4 regions of the Methylobacterium sp. D48H genome follow, and region 1 is predicted to be linked to each of the others. Evidence: riboswitches for the same ligand, from Rfam matches in the RefSeq annotation. Region 1 holds a riboswitch; each other region holds the start of a gene.
What was found. A riboswitch is a leader RNA that binds a small molecule or an ion and turns the genes downstream of it on or off. The one in region 1 is predicted to bind cobalamin.
Positions count from the first base shown of each region.

Region 2: linked by a shared signal. The riboswitch ahead of ACLBX8_RS24575 (TonB-dependent receptor) and the one ahead of ACLBX8_RS14920 (CbtB domain-containing protein) in region 1 are both predicted to bind cobalamin.
Region 3: linked by a shared signal. The riboswitch ahead of ACLBX8_RS29320 (TonB-dependent siderophore receptor) and the one ahead of ACLBX8_RS14920 (CbtB domain-containing protein) in region 1 are both predicted to bind cobalamin.
Region 4: linked by a shared signal. The riboswitch ahead of ACLBX8_RS27450 (TonB-dependent receptor plug domain-containing protein) and the one ahead of ACLBX8_RS14920 (CbtB domain-containing protein) in region 1 are both predicted to bind cobalamin.

Region 1 is NZ_JBKFAP010000007.1:140,900-143,094, forward strand. Features, by position in the region: gene ACLBX8_RS14915 (CbtA family protein) at 1-705, opposite strand, end outside; gene ACLBX8_RS14920 (CbtB domain-containing protein) at 722-895, opposite strand; cobalamin riboswitch at 931-1,125, opposite strand; gene ACLBX8_RS14925 (discoidin domain-containing protein) at 1,287-2,195, shown strand, end outside.
Region 2 is NZ_JBKFAP010000020.1:100,859-103,053, forward strand. Features, by position in the region: gene ACLBX8_RS24575 (TonB-dependent receptor) at 1-1,267, opposite strand, end outside; cobalamin riboswitch at 1,553-1,745, opposite strand; gene ACLBX8_RS24580 (NUDIX hydrolase) at 1,883-2,195, shown strand, end outside.
Region 3 is NZ_JBKFAP010000036.1:27,629-29,823, forward strand. Features, by position in the region: gene ACLBX8_RS29315 (hypothetical protein) at 1-444, shown strand, start outside; cobalamin riboswitch at 611-802, shown strand; gene ACLBX8_RS29320 (TonB-dependent siderophore receptor) at 1,122-2,195, shown strand, end outside.
Region 4 is NZ_JBKFAP010000028.1:58,527-60,721, reverse strand. Features, by position in the region: gene ACLBX8_RS27455 (catalase family protein) at 1-174, shown strand, start outside; cobalamin riboswitch at 471-679, shown strand; gene ACLBX8_RS27450 (TonB-dependent receptor plug domain-containing protein) at 799-2,195, shown strand, end outside.

The sequences.
Region 1 (2,195 bases):
CGCCCAGCCGAGCCCCAGCCCGATCAGGATCCAGAACACGAAGCTGATCGCGAGCGACCGCGCGGCGAATTGCGCGGCGAGCGCGGCCGGAAGTTCGGACGCGGCCTCGGGCGCCTGCGGGGCACCGACGACGTGCGGCGCGATGATCAGGACGAGCCCCCCGAGGATCGTGATCAGCGCGCGGCGGATGGTGATCAGGTAGAGCCCCATCCCGGTCGCCGCGGCGGTCATCACCCACCACGCCTGCCGTGTCGCGAGCGGGGCCGCCGCGCTGCCGGGCAGTTCCGGCGGCAGGCCGAGGCCCGGCGCGAGGGCGACGCTGGCGAAGGCGGCCACCGCGAAGGCGAGGCCGACCTGCGGCGTGGGTTCGCGGCCGCAGGCGAGCATCACCGCGCCGAGCAGCAGCGCGTAGCCGACGCCACCCACGAGGGTCGCGAGCCCGGTGAAGGCCATCCGCGGCAGGCCGGGCGCGGGCTGCCATTCCGGCGCGGCGTCGGGCGCGGCGTGGTCGTGCCCGGCATGGGCCAGCACGATCGGGAACGCCCTGACCGGGAGCGCCTTGGCAGCCCGGTTCGGCGCCTCCTGCTGCTCGTAGCGCTCGGCCGCGACGATCAGCGGCGAGGTCAGCGTGAGTTCGAGGCCCGTCACGATGGCAGCCGCGAAGAAGCCGGCGGCGAGGGCCGCCGACAGGAGCCGGATGATCATCCCTGGTCCGGGGACGTCAGTGGCAGGGGAAGTTCTGGGTGTGCCGGAAATCGTGCGCCGCGTTGTGGAGCGCGATCGCCGGCGAGAAGCCCGCCATGAACAGCAGGCCGAGGCCCAGCACGGCCGCGAGCGCGACGGCGATCGGGCGCTCCGAGGCGCGGGTGCCGGCGGCGAGGGTTTGCGTCGTCATCAGAAGCGTCTCCAGCCGCCCCACCGGCGGCATTGCGGGATCCTGTCGCGACGGCAGGTCTCCTGGCTCGCGGCTCGGCGCGCCCACCGCCTTCCCGGATCGCTCCGGTGGCGCTTGGCGGGCGCTCGCCGCTCACAGTTGCGGGGGCAGCCGCAGAATCGGGGCTTCAAACCCCTCACCGCATTCCCTTTTCACCCCGTCTCCGGGGCACCGTCGCCCGGCCGTTGTAGACGCATGACCGCCGGGACACAACGGAGCGGCGCCGGATCGCGGCCGTTTCCCGCGCCCGCCCCGCGATCGGGGCGGGCTTGACGGCCGCGCCCCGGAGCGGGCACCGCCGCACCCGATACCCGCCCGGCCCCGGCGCGGGCGCTGAACTCCCGGAGACCCGATGGCCCCGACAGACGATCCGACCCCGGTCCTCGTCGATCTCGCGGCCGGCCGTGAGCCGCGGATCGTCTCCGATGCGGGCACGGGAACGACGTGGCTCGAGGTCGACCTCGGCGGCCGCTTCCCGATCCATTCCGTCGCCCTGCGGCCGGGGGAGGGGGCGGTTCCCGCGGAGCCCGGCGACGTCGCGGTGGCGGTCTCGCAGGACGGCGTGACGTGGGCCGAGCCGGACCTCGCCGGCTGGACCGCGACCCCGGACGCCCTCATCGCCGCGATCGTCCCCGACGAGCGGGCCTGGGCGCGCGCGGTCCGGATCGCCGCGCCCGAACCGGCCCGGATCGCCGGCATCGGCATCCGCGCCGACGAGGCCGCGGTCGACCTGATCGCGCTGCGGGCGATGCTCGGCCTCGACGTGATGCTCCTGAACGAGACGCCCGGCGCCAACGTCTACGTCACCTACGCGCTCCAGTCGGCGCCCGACCGCGCCAGCCACGCCCTGGTCGGCCTGTCGCTGTTCGAGAACGGCGCCTTCGGCAACTGCCTCGTCCAGTACATCATCGCGGTGACGATCGCGAAGGCGCTCAACCTGAAATACATCAAAGTGCCCAAGGTCGACCGCAGCAAGGTGATCTTCCTGACCGAGCGGCTGACCTGCGACGGGATCACCTTCATCCCGCCGGACGAGCCGCTGCCGTCGGACGGGTACTTCCTGTCGGGCCTGTATTTCGACCCGACGCAGTTCGAGCGCGTGACCGCGCTGCGGGGGCCGACGGATTCGCGCGCGATCGTGCAGAGCGTGATCCGGCCGCTGTTCAACGGCCTGCCGAAGAGCTTCCCGGTGAAGCCCGACGACCAGCTCCTGATCCACATCCGGTCGGGCGACATCTTCAGCACCTGGGTCGATCCGCAC
Region 2 (2,195 bases), on a different contig from region 1:
GCGGGAACAGGCCCGGATCGTAGCCGGTGAGCGGTACGCTGGTTGTCGGAGCGTCGAAATAGAAGTTGTTGGTGTGGCGGAAGTCGATGTGATTCACGTCGAAGCCGGCCACGAACTGGTTCGGCAGCCCGAACAGGCTGCCCCGGACCGTCGCGTCGAGGCGGTCTCCGACCTGCTCCTGGCTGTGGTAGATCTCCAGGTAGTCGCCCCGGTCCACGAGCCCGGTGCCGCGGTTGTAGCTGTACTGCTCGACGTCGAGCCAGTGGCGCCGGCTGGTGAGCCGGTAGGCGGTGTTGCGGATCGTGATGTCGGCCGAGGGGGACCACTCGGTCTTGAGCTGGGTCCAGTTGTCGGCCCAGGTGATCTTCGCGTCGCGGACGTTGTAGTTGTTGAACCGGATGAGATCCGGGATCCGTCCCTCGACCAGCGGGGTGCCCCAGTAGCGGGCGGGCTCCTGGTAGCCGAGATCGTGGCTCAGGGTGAAGGCGAGGTCGGCGCTCGGCCGGAACAGCAGGGCGGCGGAGACCGCGAGGTTGCGGAAATCGCCCTCCGGCCGCATCCAGCCGTCGGCGCGATTGCCGCTGACGTTGAGGCGGTACGCGAAGGTGTCGCCGTACTCCGCTTGGCCCAGCGGGCCGCCGGAATCGAGGGCGAGCCGCGCGACCCCGTCGGTGCCGATCACCGCGCGGGCGGCGTTGATCGGCACGAAGACCGGCTTCTTGGGCACCACGTTGATGACGCCGCCGATGGCGCCGTCGCCGTAGAGCACCGAGGACGGCCCGCGCAGCACCTCGATCCGCTCGACGTTCCACGTGTCGAACGGGAAGGTCACGGTGTTGGCGCCGACGTAGAAGCGCGTGCCGTCGTAGAGCTGCTGGATCGAGTTCGGGCCGGCGAAGCCGCGGGATGTGAACGCGCCGTTGCCGTTGCCGGGCGCTGCGATGGTGGTGATGCCGGTCGCGTCCTGGGTCACGGCCTCGGCGATCGTGTCCTGGCCGCGCAGCCGCGCGGTCTCGCCCGACACGATGTCGAGGCTGGCCGGCGTCTCCAGCGGTGTCAGGCCGAGGCGGCTCGCGGTCCGGTCGGGCGTGCGCAGGTTGAGCCCGTTCGGCGGGAGGCGGCCCGGGTCGCCGCCCGCGCCCGCGACCGACAGCTCATCCAGCGTGACCGCCTCCTGTGCGGCGGCCGGACTGGCGAGGAGCGCGAGGAGAACGCCGCAGAGGGGGGCCCGCCCGCCGAGGCAGGAGCGATGGGTCGATGGAGACATGGGGAAAGCGGTCCGTGCACGGCGCGCGCCGGCCCCCGCGTCCTACAAGCATTGTAATAACATTACAATGCACTCGCTGTCCGGTAGCCTCTGCCCGTGCGGGCGCGCGACGGCGTCCTGCGACAGGGCTCGAGGGGTTCGGGACGGCGGAGACGGGCATGGGGAACGGCGTCGCGGGCGCGCTTGCTGTGGCACGTCACCGCGAACGAGGCCTCGGCGGCCGCCTCCCCTCGGGACTGGCGGCGCCTCGACACCCGCCAGGACACCCCGCCCGGCGCGTTTCGCGTGTGACCACGGCTGACGGCAGGTCTCCTGGCTCGCGGGTCGCCGCCCTCGCACCGTCTTCCCGGGGTGACCCAGTGACGTGGTGGTGAAGGGCTCGCCGCTTACAGTTGCGGGGGCAGCCGCGGCTTCGGGGCGAACCCCTCACCGCGTTCCCTTTTGATCCCCGAGGGGAACCGTCGAACACAGCTTGGCCGTAGCGGGGGCGGGCGTCAACCGTGTGTCCGGTTGTTGCCGTGGATCGGCGCACTGTGCGCCGGTCCGTTGCGACCGCGCCGACGACGGGCTAGCCCCTGCGGGATGACGGTCTGGCGGCCCCCTGCGGAGATTCGCGTGAAGGCGCTGGGTCTGCCCCGGCGCGGCAACAGCCTGCTCGTGGCCGAGGTCCGCGCGGATGACGGGCGGCTGAAGGGCGTCCGGCCGCTCGGCGGCAGCGTCGCGTTCGGCGAGCGGGTCGAGGACGCCCTGATCCGGGAGTTCCAGGAGGAGCTCGGCGTCACCGTCTCGGTGCTCGGCGGCCCCCGCGTCATGGAGAACATCTTCACGCACGAGGGGCAGGTCGGGCACGAGGTGCTGTTCCTGTTCCCCGTCGCCCTGCCGCCGGGGCGGTTCGACGGGCAGGAGCGCTTCGTCTTCCACGAGGATT
Region 3 (2,195 bases), on a different contig from region 1:
GCGGCCTTGCCCTTTTTGGTGACGCCGACGCTGGCGGCGGGGGATTTCCCGCTCGCCTCCTGCAAAGGCTGGAACGGCACGGTCGTCGAGCGCGACGGCATCGATACGGCGCGGGCCACGATGCGCGGCATCGTCACCAAGGCCGACCTGCAGGAGTATTGCGAACGCGACCCCGGCGGGGAAACCAAGCAGTTCGGTGGCAAGCTCACGACGGCTCAGTGTGTCGCGAATTACTTACGGAGCGAAGGCCGAGCCACGATGACCGCGGAGGCGAACTGCCGAACCGGCACGGTCGGCTACCGTTACAGCGATGGGCAGGTCAGGAAGGCCCGCTTCCCAGTCGGGGCTGACGCCGACACCTCGTGCGCGTCGGGCATGCCGCCCATGGTCGAGCAGTTCAAGATGCTTTGCCCCGCTGCAGCCAAGCGGCTGAAGGTCGAGTAGGCGAGCCTGTTGGCGCCGTCGCCGCGCGTTCCCGATCCCGCCCAGGGATAGCTTGAGGTGTCATCACTCCGCCGACGCAACTCAGGTCACCTCGACCTCACGCGTGCCCTTTCACAGGAGCCGGTCGAACGGCAGCAGCCGGTGCGTTGACTCACATTCTCGTGAAGCGTAGCTCAACCTTGACGGTTCCCTCCGGGGATCAAAAGGGAACGTGGTTGGGGCTATCCCCGAAGCCACGGCTGCCCCCGCAACTGTAAGCGGCGAGCCCTTCACCACCATGTCACTGGGTCACCCCGGGAAGACGGTGCGAGGGCGGCGACCCGCGAGCCAGGAGACCTGCCGTCAGCCGTGGTCACACGCGAAACGCGTCGGGCGGGGTGGTCCTGACGGGTGTCGAGACGGCCGTGCGCCAGCGCGGCTGGCGAGGCCTCGTTCGCGGTGACGTGCCACTGCCGTCCCGAGGTCCTAGGCCTGTGTACCGTTCGATTTCCAAAAGGCGGTTTCGCGCATGCGTCGCCACGCTCGCGCTTACCCTTCCGGGCGCATCTCCGACGCTGGCCCAGGGAGACCCTGCCGAGGCAGCGGCCGCTGTGGTTCTCGATCCGCTCTCGGTCGAGGGCAGCTACACCGCCGCACCGACCTACCAAGTCAAGGATCTCTACAGCGGGACGAAGACCGTGACGCCGCGGCTCTCGCTGCCCCAGCAGGTCGACGTCGTGCCCCAGGAGGTCCTGCGGGACACCGCCGCCACGCGCGTCGAGCGCGCCCTCGACTACGTTCCGGGAGTCGGCAAGCAGAACGATTTCGGCGCCCAGAACCTCGCGCTCTACTCGGTGCGCGGCTTCGCCACCCAGGATATCTTCTTCAACGGCTTCAACATTGCCCGGGGCTACAACGGCGCGCCGGACACCCAGAACGTGCAGTCCATCGAGGTGCTCAAGGGACCGAGCGGGGCACTCTATGGACGCAGCGACCCGGGCGGCACCATCAACATCCTGACCAAGCAGCCCGTGGCCTTGCCCTTCGTCGAAATGGGCACGCTGTTCGGGAGCTTCGGAACGGCACGCACCACCGTCGACGCCGGCGGGCCACTGAACGAGGAAGGCACCGTCCTCTACCGCTTCAACGGCGCGCTCGCGAGGCAGGACAGCTTCCGCGATTTCGTCGACGGCGACCGCGTCCTGGCTGCGCCCGTGGTGAGCTGGCTGATCAGCCCGGACACCAAGTTGACCGTCGAGGCGCAGTACCTGCGCAACCGCCAGACCTTCGACCGCGGGACGGTGGCGGTGAACAACCGCCTTGGCCTCGTACCGCGCTCCCGCTTCTTCGGTGAGCCGGGCGACGACTCCGTGTCAGAAGCCGGGATCCTGCAGATCCGCCTCGATCACGCCTTCAATGCCGACTGGCAGCTCAGGGTCGCCGGCCACTTCAACACCGGCAGCCTGACCGGCCTGCAGACCGGCGCGACCGGCCTTCTCGACGACGGGCGCACCCTGCTGCGCGAGTTCCGCCGGCACGACTTCACGTGGGGCGTGGCCATCGGTCAGGCCGAGCTCGTGGGGCACTTCGACACCGGGCCGTTCGCCCACACCGTGCTGCTCGGCCTTGAGCACGAGCGCTACAACAGCACCGAGAACCTGCTGCGCTCGACGCCGCGGCTCGACCCCTTCGCCATCGACCTGTTCAACCCGGTCTACGGCCAGCCCAAGCCGCCCTTTACGCGGCGCTACAGCGCGAGCGAGAACGTCGGG
Region 4 (2,195 bases), on a different contig from region 1:
GCACGGGTCCAGGCAGTGGACGAGGAGATGCGGTTCAGCGTGTGGACAGGCCTCGCAGCGCACCGACCTCTTGGCAACATCAACCGCGCCCGCAACGCCCCCTATCGGCATTCGGCCGAGTTCCGTGAGCGGTTCAACCGCTGCCCGCTCCACGAGCCGAGTGCGGTGCGCTGAAGAGACATCCTGAAGTTGCAGATGCTGCAGATCTCAGATCGAGCACAACGGCGATGTCTGCTTCACCGCTAATCCGCTCAAAACCAGACAGGCAGAAACCCACCCTGAGCCGACATGCACGTGTGTACGAGTAGTAGCCGCGCCTGGCGTCGCGCTGAAGGCGGCCTCGACGGGATCGGGCTCTTAGGCGCCCCGCGGCCACTTACGCATGAGGTATCGAAGAAGCGACTGCCTCCCCTCGAACGCCACACATCTGAACAAGGTGTTTCCCTGCGTTGACGGATGGACGCATCGCAGCCTAGCTTGAGTGTGACGGTTCCCCTCGGGGATCAAAAGGGAACGCGGTGAGGTCACGCCCGTGAGGGCTCGGCCGATGCCGCGGCTGCCCCCGCAACTGTAAGCGGCGAGTCCTTCATCACGACGTCACTGGGCGGCCTCGCCCGGGAAGACGATGAGAGGGCGACGACCCGCGAGCCAGGAGACCTGCCGTCAGCCGTGGTCACACGCGGAGCTTGCCGGGCGGGGTGTCCTGGGAGGTGTCGCGGCGCCGTGGTTCCCTTGAGGACGCGGCCGCCGAGGCCTCGTTCGCGGTGACGTGCCACAGCCGTCACCCGAGGCCGTCCCTTGTCCTGCTTCCTCTCTCCCGCGCTCAGGCGTGCGCTCGTTTCGTCCTGCATCGGCAGCGCGGTTCTTTCTGCCTCGCCGGTCCTGGCCCAGCAGGTGGCCGCTCCCTTCGCCGATGCCCCCCGGCAAGCGGCTGCGGCCGAGGCCGCGGTCAGCCTCGCCGAGATCTCGGTCTCGGCCACCGGATTGCCGACGCCCATCGCCGCCACAGGTTCGAGCGTCACGGTCCTGACCGACCGCGTGCTCGAAGACCAGCAACGGCGCACCGTGCCGGACGCCCTGCAACAGGTGCCCGGCCTCAACGTGGTGCAGACGGGCGGCCCCGGCGGGCAGACCTCGGTGTTCATCCGCGGCGCGAACTCGAACCAGACCAAGGTCCTGATCGACGGCATCGACGCCACGGACCCCTCAAACCCGAACGGCTCGTTCGACTTCGGTCAGTTGTTGACCGACGACCTATCCCGCATCGAGGTCCTGCGCGGGCCGCAGAGCGGCCTGTACGGCAGCGACGCCATCGGCGGCGTGATCTCCTTCACGACCAAGCGGGGCGAGGGGCCGACGCGCGTGACCCTGCGGACCGAGGGCGGATCGTTCGGTACCTTCAACCAGTTCGGCCGCATCAGCGGGGCGCAGGACGGCTTCGACTACTCGGTGTCGATCCAGCACTTCCGAGCGGCCGCGACGCCGGTCACGCCGCGCGACCTCGTGCCCTTCGGCCGCCCGATCCACCCAAACTACTACGACAACGAGACGGTCTCGGCGAAGCTCGGCTACCAGTTCACCGACACGTTCCGGGTCAACTCGACCACGCGGTTCATCAATTCGCGCCTGCTGTTCACCGGCACGGACTTCAGCACCTTCCCGGCCTTTCCGTCCGCGGTCCGCAGCGCCGCCGACGTGCAGCAGCTCTACACCCGCAACGAGGCCGAATGGACGCCCATTGTCGGCTTTCACAACATCTTCGCGATCAACTACTCGAACCTGTTCAATCGCCAGCAGCAGAACGAGTACGACCCGTTCGCCATCCAGCCGACGACCGGCCTCGGCGAGCGCCTGCGCTACGAGTATCGTGGCGACTACCTTCTCTCGCCCGGCAACCTCGTCCTGTTCGGAGCGCAGCGAGACGAGGAGAGCCTGCTGACGATTGATCCGAACGCATTCGGTGCCGGCACCCTCAGGGCACGCAACGGCAACACAGCCGGCTACGGCGAGGTGCAACTGACGCCCTTCGACCGCGCCGCCCTCGTGGTCAACATCCGCCACGACGAGAACGACCAGTTCGGCCCCGCCACCACGTTTCGCGTCGCGCCGAGCTACATCCTGCCCGGCACCGAGACGCGCCTGAAGGGCAGTGTCGGCACCGGCTTCAAGGCACCGACCCTCAGCCAGCTCTACCA